3 regions of the Brevibacterium sp. 91QC2O2 genome follow, and region 3 is predicted to be linked to each of the others. Evidence: riboswitches for the same ligand, from Rfam matches in the RefSeq annotation. Region 3 holds a riboswitch; each other region holds the start of a gene.

Region 1 (4,992 bases), on a different contig from region 3:
ATACGGAACTCATCCCGGAGGGCATCGAGGGCCGCGTGGCCTACCGCGGGCAGCTCAAGAACGTCGCCTACCAGCTGACCGGCGGCCTGCGCCAGACCATGTTCTACGTGGGCGCGCGCACGATCCCGGAGCTGCGGGCAAACGGCCGTTTCGTCCGCCTGACCACGGCGGGTCTGAAGGAAAGCCACCCGCACGACATCCAGATGACGGTCGAGGCGCCGAACTACCACTCGCACTGAGTCCCATCGTCTGAGTCGCGGTGCCGCGTGGCCGGGACCCGCCATGGACCCATCCAGGGGTCCGGCGGGTTCCGGCCACGCGGCGTTTTCGCAGATGGGCGGGCAAAGGGGTGACATATCGCTCCGGCGGTCGCACACTTGTGGCATGACACCGAACCCCGTTCTAGACCCCAGACCGCCCACCGACGAAACCGAACGGACCCCGCTGGCCGTCTCCCTGTGGTTCGACAGGTGCGCACAGGATGCCGTTGAGCACTACACCAGGGCGTTTCGCTCCGTCACCGTCGAACGCGCCGAGAACTACCCGGCCGATCCCGCAGAGCTCCCTGACTTCCAACGCGATTTGGCCGGCGAACTCCTGGCGCTCGACCTGCGGATCGAGGACCTGGACTTCACCTTCATCAACGCCGATGACACCTTCCGGCCCACTCCGTCGCTCAACCTGACCGTCAACTTCGATCCGGCCCGGCACACCGATGCCCGTGCCTATCTGGACCGGGTCCACGCGGTGCTGATGGAGGGTGGCCGCGAACTGATGCCGCTGGACGCCTATCCGTTCAGCCCGCACTACGCCTGGGTTGAGGACCGCTTCGGGGTGAGCTGGCAGCTGATGGTGACGAACCCGGACGGGCAGCCCCGACCGTTCCTGCTGCCCTCGCTGAGCTTCGGCGGTCCCCAGCAGAACCGGGCGGCCGAGGCCGTCGACTACTATCTGCAGACCTTCACCCGGATCTTCGGCCCCGACCTCCCCAGCGGACTGGGACACCTGTACACCTATGGCGAGTTCGGCGGGGTCCCGGACCTGGGCCCGGGGGTCGAATCGCCGGTTACCGCCGAATCCGTGATCCACGCGGACTTCCGGCTCGCCGGGCAGTGGTGCACGGCGATGGACCCAGGGGCAGGCCAGGACTTCACCTTCACGGAGGGTGTCTCGCTCATCGTCTACGCGCAGGACCAGGCGCAGATCGACGCACTGTGGGAGGCACTGTCGCATGTCCCGGAGGCCGAGGCCTGCGGCTGGTGCAAGGATCGCTTCGGCCTGAGCTGGCAGATCGTCCCGCGCACCTGGCCGGAGCTGAGCACCAGGCCGGGGGCCTATCAGACGATGATGGGCCAGAAGAAGATCATCATCGCCGAATACTGAGTTCGGCTCGACCCCGGCCGGATTCCCCGGGACCGACCGTGATCCGGCCGCTGGGAACGGCCGAGGTTCAGGCCGGCCGAGGCGCGGCGCCACCGCCGGCACGGCGCTTGCGGAACAGGACCTGCTGGCTGATCGAGGCCAGCAGGACGCCGGAGGAGTCGGTGATGTCCCCGTGGTAGAGCCCGCGCCCGTAGGCCACGGAGCGGGGCCGCAGGTCCATCAGCATCCACTCCTCGGCGTCCATCGGGCGGTGGAACCACAGAGTGTGGTCCAGGCTCGACTGCGATTGGAACTCTTCGGTGTTGTACGTGCCGATGCCCGACGAGATGTCGGAAAGATAGGTCACCGCCAGGATGTTCATGAGGTCGCGGCTGATCGTCGCAGCCCCCACCCCGGTGCGGCTGAGATCGGCCGTGCAGCGGGCCCAGAAGCGCTGCGGATAGTCGGGTTCGGGGAAACCCGGTTCGGTCCTCCGGCCCTCGAAGCTGAACAGCCGGGGGATCGGGTAGAACTCGTTCATCGGCAACTCGTGGTCGTTCAGCGCCGTATCGCCCTGCACATCGGGGGACTTCCCCGGCAGTGCGAAGGACGCCGACATATTGAAGATGACCCGTCCGTTCTGCAGTGCCACCACGCGCCGGGCCGAATAGGAACCACCGTCGCGGTCGCGGAAGACCTGGAAGACCGTGGGCTTCGAGGCGTCGCCGGGCCGCAGGAAGTATCCGTGCAGAGAGTGCGGCAGGCGCCCGGAGTCCACGGTCAGGGCCGCGGCCAGCAGGGATTGGGTGGCGACCTGGCCGCCGTAGAGCGCGAAGGGTTCGTCGAAGACGAAGCCGGCGCGGTAGATGTTGAGGTCGATCTTCTCCAACTGCAGAAGATTGAGCAGGCTGCCGGGTGCTTCGGTCACGGTTCCTCCAAGGTTCGGGCTATGCGGGGATACCCCAACTCTAGACTGCCGTGGATGTTAGTGTGGAGCCGATGACACGGGGTGCCCAGGTAGTCGCACCGGCGCGGGTTCGTGCCGCCGCCGGCCGGCCAGGGCTGAGAACACACCCGTCGAACCTGTCTGGATAACTCCTGCGAAGGGATGGTCATGATTGACCCCGCTGTGCTCAACCCCCGCCTGATCCCCTACGATTTCAGCCTGTATTTGGTGACCGACACCGCGATGTGCACCGCCGCCGGGCGCGGCGTGGCCGACACCGTCGCAGCCGCTGTCACCGGCGGCGCCTCGGTCGTGCAGGTGCGCGAGAAACACGCCTCCGACGCCGAGGTCCTGGCCCTGACCCTGGACGTGTTCGCCGCCCTGCGCGGCATCCCCGCACCGGCCGGGACGGCGGCCGAGAACGTCCCCGTGTTCCTCGACGACCGCGTCGAAGTCGTCGCCGAACTGCGTCGGCGCGGCCTGCCCGCCCACATCCACGTGGGCCAGACGGACATGCCGCCGGCCCAGGTCCGCGCCCGCCTGGGCGCCGAACCCCTGCTGGGCCTGTCCGCCCACACCGCCGAACAGTTCGCCGTCGCCGCCAAGGCCGGGGGAGTGGACCTGTTCGGAGTCGGCCCCGTCTGGGCCACCCGGACGAAGGACGTGCAGCGCCCAGCACTGGGCGTCGAGCACTGGACCGAACTGAACCGGGAGGCACTGGAACTCGGGATCCTCGCCGTGGCGATCGGCGGGATCAAGGGCCACAACGTCCACGAACTCGCCGGCGCCGGCGCCCTGGGCGTGTGCGTGGTCTCCGATATCTGCACTGCAGCCGATCCCGAGGCCGCAGCGCGGTCGATCCGCGCGGCCTACCTCGGCGCGCAGGGGGAGAACCGATGAGCACTGCGCCGACGAACACCGTGCCGAACCCCACGCCGTTGAATACAGTGAACAGGCCCCCGATCGCCCTGACGATCGCCGGCACCGATCCGTCGGGGGGCGCCGGCATCCACGCCGACCTCAAGAGCTTCGCCGCCCGTGGAGCCTACGGCACCTCCGTCATCACCGCCCTGGTCGCCCAGAACACCCATGGTGTGTCCCGCGTCTACGGGATCGATGCGGACTTCGTTGCCGACCAGTTCGACTCGGTGCTCGGGGACATGCCCGTGGACGCGGCGAAGACCGGGATGTTGGGCACCCGAGAGCTGGTCGACCTGACCGTGGACAAACTCGCAGAGACCCCCGTGCCCCACCTGGTCGTCGACCCCGTCATGGTCTCGACCTCGGGACACCGGCTGCTCGACGCCGACGCGATCGGCGCGGTGCGCGCGCGCCTGCTGCCGGTCGCCTCGGTCATCACCCCGAACCTGCCGGAAGCGGCCCTGCTGCTCGGCGATGACGTCGCCGAGGCCCGCGACGAGTCCCAGATGACGGCCCAGGCCCGCGAACTCGTGGCGCGCGGGGCCGGGGCGGCCCTGGTCAAGGGCGGCCACGGCACCGGCGGCACTGTCTTCGACGTGCTCGCCGTCGCGGATGGCCCCGGGGCGGCCTCGGTGCACGTGTACACGCACCCACGGGTCGCCTCGGCCAATACCCACGGCACCGGCTGCACCCTGTCCGCCGCCATCACCGCGGAACTGGCCCGCGGGGCACAGCTGGAGCCCGCGGTCTTCGAGGGCCTGGAGTACCTGGGCCGGGCCCTGGCCGCGGCGGCGGGCTGGAACCTGTCGCTGGACCCGGCCGGCGCCCACGGGCCGGTCGACCACCTGGTCGATCTGCGCCCCGTGCGCGCACGAGCCTGAGCACCCGAAACCCGAGGAGGGATACACCATGGTCGACTACCACCTGTTCAGCCAGGGCCCGCGCACGCGCGAGCTGTGGAATTCCGTACACGACGTCATCACCCGGATCGAGGAACTCGACTTCCTGGGCCAACTGGCCGACGGCACACTCGGCCACGAGGCCTTCGTGAACTACCTGTTGCAGGACGAGCTGTACCTGGACGGCTATGCCCGGGCCATGAGCCTGCTGGGGGCGGCCGCACCCAGCAGCGACCAGACCCGCTTCTGGGTCTTGGCCGCAGGCGAGGCGATCGCCGATGAACAGTCGATGCACGCCGAATTGCTGGCGGACCCCGGGTTCTCAGCGATCGCCGACCGGCTTTCGACCGCGGCCGGTGTGATCGGGGCGGCCTGGCCCGCCGGCGGGGCCAACCCCACGACACTGGGCTACACCTCCTATCTGCTCAGCCAGGCGGCGAGCGCACCCTATGCAGTGGGAGTCGCCGCGATCCTGCCGTGCTTCTGGGTGTACGCGCACATCGGCAAGGTCCTGGTTCAGCGGGTGCGGGCGGGGTCCCGCGATCTGGCGGGGCATCCCTTCGCGACCTGGATCGAGGCCTACGACAGCCCCGACTTCGACGCATCGGTGGTGGGGGCCGTGGGCATCCTCGAGGGCCTGCTGGAAGCCGCGCCGAAGGCCGAGCTCACGCGCATGGTCCAGACGTTCCGCCAGGCGTGCCTGTACGAACTGCACTTCTGGGCGGCGGCCCATGTGGGCCAGGACTGGCAGGAGCCGAATCACCGCACCCCGCGGGGATGAGGGCCGGCGGGGCCGGGACCCCGCAGTGCCCGGACCCGAGAGAGCGCGTCGGGACGTGTGCCGGAGCGGCCCCGGGCGCGTGC
Region 2 (4,992 bases), on a different contig from region 3:
GGTCAGGGCGTCCTGGCCGAAGGTCGGCTCGTCGACGATGAGCACGGGCGGGCGCGCGGCGATCATCGCGGCCACGCTGAGCCGGCGCTTCTCACCGCCTGACAGGGTGTTGGGGTGGGCCTGGGCCAGGGGTGTCAGGCGCAGCGCGTCGAGCAACTGCGCGGTGCGCGCGGCGACATCGGCTTCGGCCCAGCCCGCCCGCTGCGGGCCGTATTCCAGTTCGGCGCGCACGCTGGGCCGCATGAACTGATGTTCGGGTTCCTGGAAGACCATGCCGATCCGTTCGACCAGCTCCTTGGAACTCCACTCGCCCGGATGGGTGGACTTCGGAACCCGCGCGGCACCGGGCAGGCGCACCAGGCCCTCACCGGCCACGACATCGCCCGCCACCGGAGGAAGCAGGCCCGCCAGGGTCAGTGCGGTGGTGGTCTTGCCGGCGCCGTTGGGACCGCGCACCGCCAGCACCGTGCCGGGGTGCAGCTCGAGTCCCGGCACCCGTGCCACGGCGCGGGACTCGCGGCCCACCTGCAGGGCATGGGTGGACAGCAGGGGTTGTGCGGGGGCCACACCGCTTGCGGCGTCCCTACCGGAGGCGTCCCGGCCGGCAGCGCCCACCGCGGCGATCTGCCCGGTGTCGGTGGTGCCAAGGGAGCCGTCGGGGATGTCGTCGGGGACCTCGACAGCCTCGCCGGGTAGCCACAGGCCCGCCGCGCGCAGGTGCGGGCGCAGCAGTTCATCGCCGAGCACCGCCTTGGGCGATCCGTCGGCGATGATCCGGGTGCCCTCGGCGTCGTCGGCCGAGGCGCCGAGCACCACGATCCGGTCCACGTGTTCGGCCCACAGCGGCAGGCGGTGTTCGACCAGCACCACGGTGGCGCCGGTCGCGGTGGCGGCGTCGACGATGACATCGCGGATGGCCACGGCGGCCTCGGGGTCGAGGTTGGCGGTCGGCTCGTCGAGGATCAGCAGGCCAGGGCGCATCGCGACGATCCCGGCGATTGCCAGGCGCTGCTTCTGCCCGCCGGACAGGGCCGTGGTCGGATGGTCCAGCGGATAGTCCAGGCCCACCAGGTCCAGCGCGTGGGCGACCCTGGCCGGGATCTGTTCGGCGGGCACCCGCAGATTCTCCAGCCCGAAGGTGACGTCGTGGCCGATCTTCGACATGACCGCCTGCGAATCGGGGTCCTGGAGCACCAGGCCGCAGGTCCCGCGAGTCGGATCGGGCGCGGCGCCGGCGACCAGCAGTTCTCCGGTGGCGTAGCCGGATTCGGCCGGCAGGACCCCGGCCAGGGCGTGCAGGAAGGTCGACTTCCCCGCGCCCGAGGCCCCCGCCAGCAATACCTTCTGGCCGGCCGGGATCGTCAGGGACAGGTGGGAGAAGGCCGCGCGTTTGCGGCCGGCGTGCCGGTAGGAGAAGTCCCTGGCCACGACCTCGGCGGGGACGACGGCGGGGTCATCCGGTCTCCGGTCGGTTACGTCGGATCGCCCGTCGGCCGAGGCGCCCGGTGCGGGGGAGCCGCCGGTCGAGGTACCGGTCGGGGCGCCGGCCGCGGTGGCGCGCGTTCGGTCGGAACCGGCAGTGGCCTCGGCTGCGGAACCGCGGGAGCCCGGCGCTTCGTCGGCACCGCGCCCGGCGGCGAATGCGGTCAGTGCTCCGGCGCGGGCCAGGACGCGCACGATCCACCACACGAACAGGCCGGCCATGAGCAGCCCGGAGACCGCGCAGAACGCGATCCTGGACGTCTTCCACACGGGCAGCCATTCGGCGTAGAGAACGATATTGTCGATGCAGCCCTGCGCCGTACCCGTAAGCAATCCGGAGAACAGCACGACCGGGAAGCCGAAGCGGCGGTAGGCGAAGACGGCGAAGGCCAGCTCCGCGGCCAGTCCCTGAATGGGGGAGGTCAGCAGGATGGAGAACCCGAAGTGGGAGCCCAGCACGGCCTCGGTCACGGCGGCCAGGACCTCGGCGTAGAGGGCAGCACCCGGCTTGCGGATGATGAGCCCGGCCAGGGGCCCGGCCAGCACCCAGGTGCCCGAGAGGATCCCGTCGCCGGGCGGGAAGGCCGCGAAGGCCGGGGTGATGAAGGTCCAGCCGGCCGACCAGATCCAGTAGATGACGCCGCAGACCACCGCCAGCACGGATGCCGTGACGATGTCGACGACCCGCCAGCTCAGCCGGTTCCCCACGGCGCGCGGTGGTGTGCCGCCCCGGGTCGTCGCTTCAACGCTCACAGTCTCAAACCTCCTGTTTCGCCCTGCCCGCTGCGAATGCGGACAGCGCGCCGGTACGTGCCAGTGCCCTCACGGCCGCCCACATGAGCACACCCGCGATCACCAGTCCGGATACCGCGGTCGTGCCCAGATACGTCAACTTCCACGCGGGCAGCCATTCGGTGTTGTACAGCAGGTTCTCGTTCAGGCCCAGGGCCAGGCCGGCCAGCGCGCCGGAGAACAGCGCGGTGCCGAAGCCGAAGCGGCGGTAGGCCAGGACCGTGAACGCGAGTTCGGCGCCCAGCCCCTGACAGAGCCCGGAGATGATCGCGCCGAAGCCGAAGTGGGAGCCCAGCGTGGCCTCGACGATGGCGGCCAATACCTCAGCATAGAGGGCCGCGCCCGGTTTGCGGATGATGAGTCCGGCAAGTGGTCCGGCCAGCACCCAGCCGGCGCTGAGCAGGCCGGAGGCCGGCGGGAAGAATGCGAACAGCGGTTCGACGAAGCTCCAGGCCGCGGCCCACAGCCAGAAGATCAGTCCGCACACCACGCCGAGCACGGATGCGGTGACGATGTCGACGACTCGCCAGCGGAAGGTGCTGCGGGTGGACACGGAATTGTGGACAGCATGATCGGTCATGCTCGCCTCCTGTGATGATCAGGAGGGGAAAGAGAACTCGACTTCCTTCGGCGGTCCTAACCGCAGCAGGTTCGAGGGTCTGCAGTTCACTGCACTCTCAGCGCCCCTTGTGGCGCTCCCCTGTCGTTGTCCCTCCACTATAACGCGGTCGGCTCAGACGGTGAGCACGTCCTCGACGGTGTCCAGGCCCAGGTCCAGGTTGACCACCGAATGCGTCAGCGCGCCGACGGAGACGATGTCGACCCCGCTGGCGGCGATCGCCCCGATCGTCTCCAGGTTCACCCCGCCCGAGGCCTCGACCAGGGCGCGCCCGGCCACCTGGGCCACGCCGCGGGCCAGTTCGGCCGGGCCGAAGTTGTCCAGCATGATGGTGTCCACACCGGCGGCCAGCACGGGTTCGATCTGCTCGAAACGATCCACCTCGACCTCCAGGTGCGTGGTGTGGCCCAGCTTCTCCTTGCCGGCGCGCAGGGCGGCGGTCAGCGCCTCGCCCTCGCCCAGGAGGGCCAGGTGGTTGTCCTTGAGCATCACCGCATCGGACAGGCCGGCGCGATGATTGTGCCCGCCGCCTGCGCGCACCGCGTACTTCTCCAGGGTGCGCAGGCCCGGGGTGGTCTTGCGGGTGTCGACCACGCGCACCGGACGTGCCGTGGTGCCGTGCTCCGGGTCGGACTGCGCCCGGCCTGCGTTCGCAGCGGCCACATAGCGCGCGGTCAGCGCGGCGATCGCGCACAGGCGCTGCAGCAGGTTCAAACCGGTGCGCTCGCCCAGCAGCACCGCGTGGGCGGGGCCGGAGACCTCGATGAGTGCGTCTCCGGTGGAGAACGGGGCGCCCTCGGCGACCAGCTGTCGGACGGACACGGTGCCGGCGGCGCCCGCTGCCAGCGGGACGATTCCGGCCGGCGCGCCGGGCGCCTGGGTGCGGTAGGCCGCCTGTTCCATGGCGGTGGCGAATACGGCACCGCCGGCCATCACGCCGGGTTCGCGGGCGACGACCCTGGCCGTGGTGGTCAGGGAGGCGGGGACGAAGGTCTGCGCTGAGAGGTCGCCGGTGGGGGCGTCCTCGTCCAGGGCACGGGCGATCACGGCGTCGATGACGGTCTGGGGCACGGGGGCGATCTCGATACTCACGCGGCCCACTCTACGCGGCCTCGACGCGGTGCCGACGGAGTCCGGTCGAGCCCCGGTTCGAGCGAACGGCCTGTCCGCCGTTCGGACCCGTGGTTGGACCCACGGGCGGACCAACGGCGGACCCACGGTTTGGGAAATACCTTGATGTCAAGATATATTTGTGGTGGCAGATACACGTCGCCCGCATCCCCATACAAGCGCCGCAGGGCTACCGGCCAGGCGCGCACACCGTTAGGCTGGGGTGTGGACGCGGCATCAGGTCAAAGTCGACAATAGGAGCATCCTCCATGATCAACCACGAAGTCCGGGTATACAAGAGCGCTGAGAACCTGGAGCGCAAGGACCAGCTGGCCTACAAGATCGCCCAGGTCGCAGCCGACCCGGTCGCGATCGAATCGGAAGTCGCGGACATGGTGATCAACCGTGTCATCGACAACGCCTCCGTCGCAGCCGCCTCCGTCAATCGCAAGGCGCCCACCCACGCCCGCGAACAGGCCCTGCCCCACAAGCTCGAACCGGGTGCGACCGTCTTCGGCCAGCCGCTGAGCGACCACATCTCCCCCGAATGGGCCGCCTTCGCAAATGGCGTGGCCGTGCGCGAACTCGACTTCCACGACACCTTCCTGGCCAAGGAGTACTCGCACCCCGGCGACAACATCCCCCCGATGATCGCCGTCGCCCAGCACCTGGGCAGCGTCTCCGGCGCTGACCTGATCAACGGCATCGCCACCGGCTACGAGATCCAGATCGACCTGGCCAAGGGCATCTGCCTGCACGAACACAAGATCGACCACGTCGCCCACCTGGGCCCGTCGGTCGCCGCCGGCCTGGGCGCCATGCTGCACCTGGATCCGAACGTCACCTACGAGGCGATCGGCCAGGCCCTGCACGTGACCACCGCGACCCGTCAGTCCCGCAAGGGCCTGATCTCCTCCTGGAAGGCGCACGCGCCGGCGTTCGCGGGCAAGATGGCAGTCGAGGCCGTGGACCGCGCGATGCGCGGGGAG
Region 3 (4,992 bases):
GTGGTAGACGGCGTAGAAGCTGGCGACATTGGCCAGCAGGGCCTGGGCGGTGCAGATGTTGCTGGTGGCCTTCTGCCGGCGGATGTGCTGTTCGCGGGTCTGCAGGGCCAGGCGGTAGGCCGGCTTGCCGTCGACGTCCTTGGACACGCCCACCAGGCGGCCGGGCAGCTGACGCTTGAGCTTCTCGGTCACGGCCATGAAGCCGGCGTGGGGACCGCCGAAGAACAGCGGCACGCCGAAGCGCTGGGCGGAGCCCACCGCGATATCGGCGCCCTGTGCTGCGGGGGTCTCCAGCAGAGTCAGGGCCAGCAGGTCCGCGGCGAAGGCGACCAGCGCGCCGCGCTCCTTGGCGCCGGCCACGGCGGCCTCGAAGGTGCGCACCGCACCCGAGGTCCCCGGCTGGGCGCACACGATGCCGAACACGTCCTCGCCCACGAGGCCCTGGCTCAGGTCCTCGACGCGGACCCGGAAGTCCATCGCGCGGGCGCGCGAGTTGACCACCGCGATGATCTGCGGGTGGAGTTCGCTGTCGAGCACGACCTCGGAGCCCTTGCGGGTTGCGCGGCGCATCAGCAGCACGGCCTCGGCCACGGCGGTCGCCTCGTCGAGCAGGGAGGCGTTGGCGATGTCCAGGCCGGTCAAGTCCTCGACCATCTGCTGGAAGTTCAGCAGGGCCTCCAGGCGGCCCTGGCTGATCTCCGGCTGGTAGGGGGTGTAGGCGGTGTACCAAGCGGGGTTCTCCACCACATTGCGGCGGATCACCGCCGGCGTGATCGTATCGGAGTAGCCCTGGCCGATCATCTGCACGCGGGTGACGTTCTGGTCGGCCAGTTCGCGCAGTTCGGCCAGCACTTCCTCTTCGCGCAGGGCACCGGGCAGGGAGTTGGCTTCGGCCTGGGCGATGGAGTCGGGGATCGCCGCGGCGGCCAGGGAGTCCAGGGAGTCATAGCCCAGCGCGCCCAGCATCGCGGCTGCATCCGCTGCGCGCGGGCCGATGTGGCGGTCGGAGAAGGGCCGCGGGGCATCGCCCGAGGCCGCGGAGGTGTGTGCGAACGTGCCCGGGGCCCCGGAGTTCGTCGCTGTACTGGAGGACGGAGTGGTGGAGGCCGTCATGAACTTCCTTCGATCGGCTGGATCAGGTCAGTCCTCCCCGCTCTGTCACTCGGCTTGCGCTGCTCGGGCCAGGGGTCCGAGGCGGGCGCGCGTGCGCTCCAGAGTTGCCTGCGCGCACTGGTACTGGGCCTGAGAGTTTCCCGGGGAGGGAATTGCACCTACGGCGCCACTGGTCCGATCATCGGTCCGATTCGTCCAGCGGCTCTCCCAGAGCGCGTCATGACGGCTGCTGCCAAGTCTAGCGAAGATTTGCGACGGACAGGTTACGGATGTCGCTGGGCCGTGCGGGACGACTTAGGACTGGCCCAGGTGAGCTCTCAAGGTCTTTCCCACGTATTCCGTGCGGAATCTACCGCGCCGCTGCAATTGGGGCACGACATGGTCGACGAAGTCCTCGATACCCTGTGGCAGGGAGGGCGGCATCAGATTGAACCCATCGGCGGCACCGGTATCGAGCCACATCTCGATCTCGTCGGCGATCGACTCCGGTGTGCCCACCATCGTGCAATGGCCCCCACCCGCCGCCAACCGGCCCAGCAGCCGGCGCACCGTGGGCCGTTGAGTGGCGATGATGCGCAGAATCGTGGCGTAGCGGCCTTTGGGCCCCGTGAACTCCTCCAACGGGGGCAGCGGCGGCACGGGTGCATCCAGGTCCCATCCCGAGGTGTCCTGTCCGATGAACACGCTGAGCTGCCGCAGCGAGTTCTCCACGGGGAGGAGTCCGTCGAGTGCCGCCTGTTTGGCCAGGGCCTCTTCCATGGTCGACCCCACATAGGTCACCAAACCGGGCAGAATCGCCACTGCGTCCGGATTGCGCCCGGCGGCGGCGATGCGACGGCGCACATCGCCACGATAGGCACGTCCGGCCTCGGCGTCGTAGGCCACCGCATATATTGCCTCCGCGCGGCGCGCGGCCAGGTCGCGGCCCTGTTCCGAGGCCCCGGCCTGGAAGAGCACAGGCCGACCCTGGGGAGGGCTCGGCACGTTGAGCGGGCCCCGCACCGCGAAATTCCGACCGCTGTGGTTGAGCTCGGTGAGCATGGCGGCATCGACATACCGGCCGGGGTGGACTCCAGAAGCCCCAATCCCCTCTCCCCGTTCGACGACGATGGAGTCGGCCGGCCAGGAATCGAACAGCCGCAACACGACGTCGACGAACTCTTCGGCCCTGGCGTAACGGGTGGCATGATCCGGCAGGTGCGGCATGCCGTGGTTCTGCGCTTCTGCATCGAACATCGAGGTCACCACGTTCCAGCCGATGCGCCCTCCTGAAATATGGTCCAGACCGGCCAACATCCGCGCCGCATGGTACGGCGTGTAGAACGTGGCCGACACAGTACTGACCAGTCCGATACGATCCGTCGCCTGGCTCATGGCGGCCAGCAGAGTGAGGGGTTCGAGGGCCCAACCGGGCCCGTCCTGCACTGCGTCCCCGCTGAGGGACTGTCCGTCGGCGAAGAACACGGCGTCCAGTTTGCCGCGTTCGGCGATCCTGGCCAGTTCCTTGTAGTACTCCACATCGGTGAGGTGTTCGCTTGGCGCATCCGGTGCACGCCAAGCGGCCGCGTGGTGGCCGACACCGTGGATGAACAGGTTGAGATGGGCCTGCTTGACCGTCACGTCCCTCACCCCTTGACCAGGCCGCCGTCCACGATGAGATTCTGTCCGGTCACGCCCCGCGCCCAGGGGCTGGCGAAGAACAACACCGCGTCGGCCAGCTGTTCGGGCGTTGTGACCGCGCGCAGCGGGGTACTCGCGGCGATCCCGGCGAAGACCTCTTCCGGGGTGGCCGCCGATGCATCGGTGGTCTGCAGGAGTCCACCGGAGACCATATTGACGGTAATCCCCCGGGGCCCCAGATCGTCGGCGAACGTCCTGGTCAGGGACAGCAGTGCCGCCTTGGCGGCGGTGTAGTCGTGATACGGCACAACAGGGTTCTGGAACAGATTGGTCCCGATGTTGACGACCCGCCCGAAACCGGCCCGCGTCATGCCGGGCAGCGCCGACTGGATGACATTCAGTGGGCCCTGAACGGAACCGGCGAACTGCGCGGCGAGTTCCGGGTACGTGATCCGGTCCGCCTTCGCTCGGGCATCACCGTTGAATGAGAAGTCGATCAGGGCGTTATTGACCACCGTGGTGACGGGGGCACCCCAGGTGGCGGATGCCTCGGCGAAAAGGGAATCGACTTGGGCACGGTCCCGGACGTCCGCCTGGATCGCGAGTGCCCGGTCGGGGAACTCCTGGGCCAGGGCCCCGGCGGCATCGTGCGAAGCACGATAGTCGATGACGACGCGGGCGCCCTGGCCCAGGAATGCCCTGGACACGGCCGCGCCCAGGCCGCGGGCCCCACCGGTGACCAGGACGATCTGCTCGGCGAGCGGAAGAACGGTTGATGTCATGATGCATGCCTCTCGATAGGAGGCGAAGGCGATCGGTGCGCGTCCGGTCGTGCCCGCGGGTGGATACCCTGCTGCCGGCCGACCATACACTGTCACCGGCCCACGGTGGGCGGTGAACACCGGACAATCCCTTCGCCAGTGCTAACTGGATCAGGTTCAACGGGTATTTCTCAGCCACTCGTCGCACCCGATCTTCATCCGGCGCATACGGGCGGTACCCCGTGTCACACATCCATCACATCACGACCCCGCGCACCTGGCAAGGGGCCGCGGCGAAACACAGAATGTGCGCTGGGCGACATGAGCCGCTAAGGTTGTCCCCGGTGTGCCGGGAAGTCTGGTCGGCGGGAACACCTCGGCGCGTACCCACGGTATACGGCGCGGGTGGTCTCTCATGTGAATAATCGGGGTCAGAGCACGTGCTGCGCATGTGCCCGGCGACCCCGTCGATCCGAAGAGGACCCCAATGTCCAGTACACCGACAACACTCAAGCCCGCGAAACCGTCGCTGGGCACCACCATCATGAATGCCCTGCGCGGGGAACACCTGGGCGGCATCATGCTCATCGTCGCGGCGGTGCTGGCCGTGATCTGCGCGAACTCCCCACTGGCGGGCTGGTTCTTCGCCGTGCGCGACACCTACCTCGACCTACCCCTGGGCTTCACCACCCTGCACCTGAGCGTGGCCCACTGGTGCGCGGACGCACTGCTGGCCGTGTTCTTCTTCTGCGTGGGCCTCGACCTGAAGTTCGAGTTCACCGGTGGAGCCCTGCGCGACTGGCGCCAGGCGCTGACGCCGATGGTCGCGGCCTGCGGCGGGGTCATCGTGCCGGCACTCATCTTCGCGGCCATCGTGGCCTCCAGCGGGACCGAGGGCCTACAGGGCTGGGCCACTCCGACGGCCACCGATATCGCCTTCGCCCTGGCGATCCTGGCGGTGGTGGGTCGCTGGCTGCCCAGCCCACTGCGGGTCTTCCTGATGACCCTGGCCGTGGTCGACGACCTCATCGCGATCGTCATCATCGCGATCTTCTACGCCCAGGGGCTCCAGCCCCTGTGGCTGTTGGGCGCGCTGGTCCCGATCCTCGCCTACTTCTTCCTGGTCCGCGGCGCCCCCCGATTCTTCGCCAAGCACGCCTGGGCGATGTGGCTGATTCTGTTGCCGATCGGCGCAATCGCCTGGCTGTGCATGTACCAAAGCGGCGTGCACGCGACGATTGCCGGCGTGGTGCTGGGGCTGGTGACGCCGGCGGCCATGTCCGCCAACGGCGCCAAGCCGGCGTCCCAGGTGGCACTCGAGGAGGAGGATGAGGACGCGCCGGCGGCGACCTCGGGCGTGGAGGCCGAGCAGCGCCCCCTGGCCATGATTCTGTCCGACCGGGTCTCGCCGCTGTCCTCGGCCATCGCCGTTCCGATCTTCGCATTCTTCTCCGCCGGCGTGGCGATCGGCGGCTGGTCCGGTTTCGTCGCAGCCCTG

What was found. Region 3 has a riboswitch for thiamine pyrophosphate ahead of NQ036_RS03010 (3-oxoacyl-ACP reductase). Riboswitches for the same ligand answer to the same signal wherever they lie in the genome.
Region 1: another riboswitch for thiamine pyrophosphate. It lies ahead of thiE (thiamine phosphate synthase); the one in region 3 lies ahead of NQ036_RS03010 (3-oxoacyl-ACP reductase).
Region 2: another riboswitch for thiamine pyrophosphate. It lies ahead of NQ036_RS08135 (ECF transporter S component); the one in region 3 lies ahead of NQ036_RS03010 (3-oxoacyl-ACP reductase).

The regions. Positions count from the first base shown of each region.
Region 1 covers NZ_JANIJY010000003.1:166,380-171,371, reverse strand. The annotation lists gene guaB (IMP dehydrogenase) at 1-239, shown strand, start outside; gene NQ036_RS04265 (VOC family protein) at 385-1,383, shown strand; gene NQ036_RS04260 (acyl-CoA thioesterase domain-containing protein) at 1,451-2,290, opposite strand; TPP riboswitch at 2,358-2,489, shown strand; gene thiE (thiamine phosphate synthase) at 2,477-3,208, shown strand; gene thiD (bifunctional hydroxymethylpyrimidine kinase/phosphomethylpyrimidine kinase) at 3,205-4,110, shown strand; gene NQ036_RS04245 (TenA family protein) at 4,139-4,909, shown strand.
Region 2 covers NZ_JANIJY010000008.1:74,345-79,336, forward strand. The annotation lists gene NQ036_RS08130 (ECF transporter S component) at 1-2,235, opposite strand, end outside; gene NQ036_RS08135 (ECF transporter S component) at 2,240-2,854, opposite strand; TPP riboswitch at 2,880-2,986, opposite strand; gene nadC (carboxylating nicotinate-nucleotide diphosphorylase) at 3,008-3,985, opposite strand; gene NQ036_RS08145 (MmgE/PrpD family protein) at 4,273-4,992, shown strand, end outside.
Region 3 covers NZ_JANIJY010000002.1:206,555-211,546, forward strand. The annotation lists gene gcvP (aminomethyl-transferring glycine dehydrogenase) at 1-1,113, opposite strand, end outside; glycine riboswitch at 1,222-1,333, opposite strand; gene NQ036_RS03005 (LLM class flavin-dependent oxidoreductase) at 1,408-2,733, opposite strand; gene NQ036_RS03010 (3-oxoacyl-ACP reductase) at 2,739-3,515, opposite strand; TPP riboswitch at 3,625-3,747, opposite strand; gene nhaA (Na+/H+ antiporter NhaA) at 3,982-4,992, shown strand, end outside.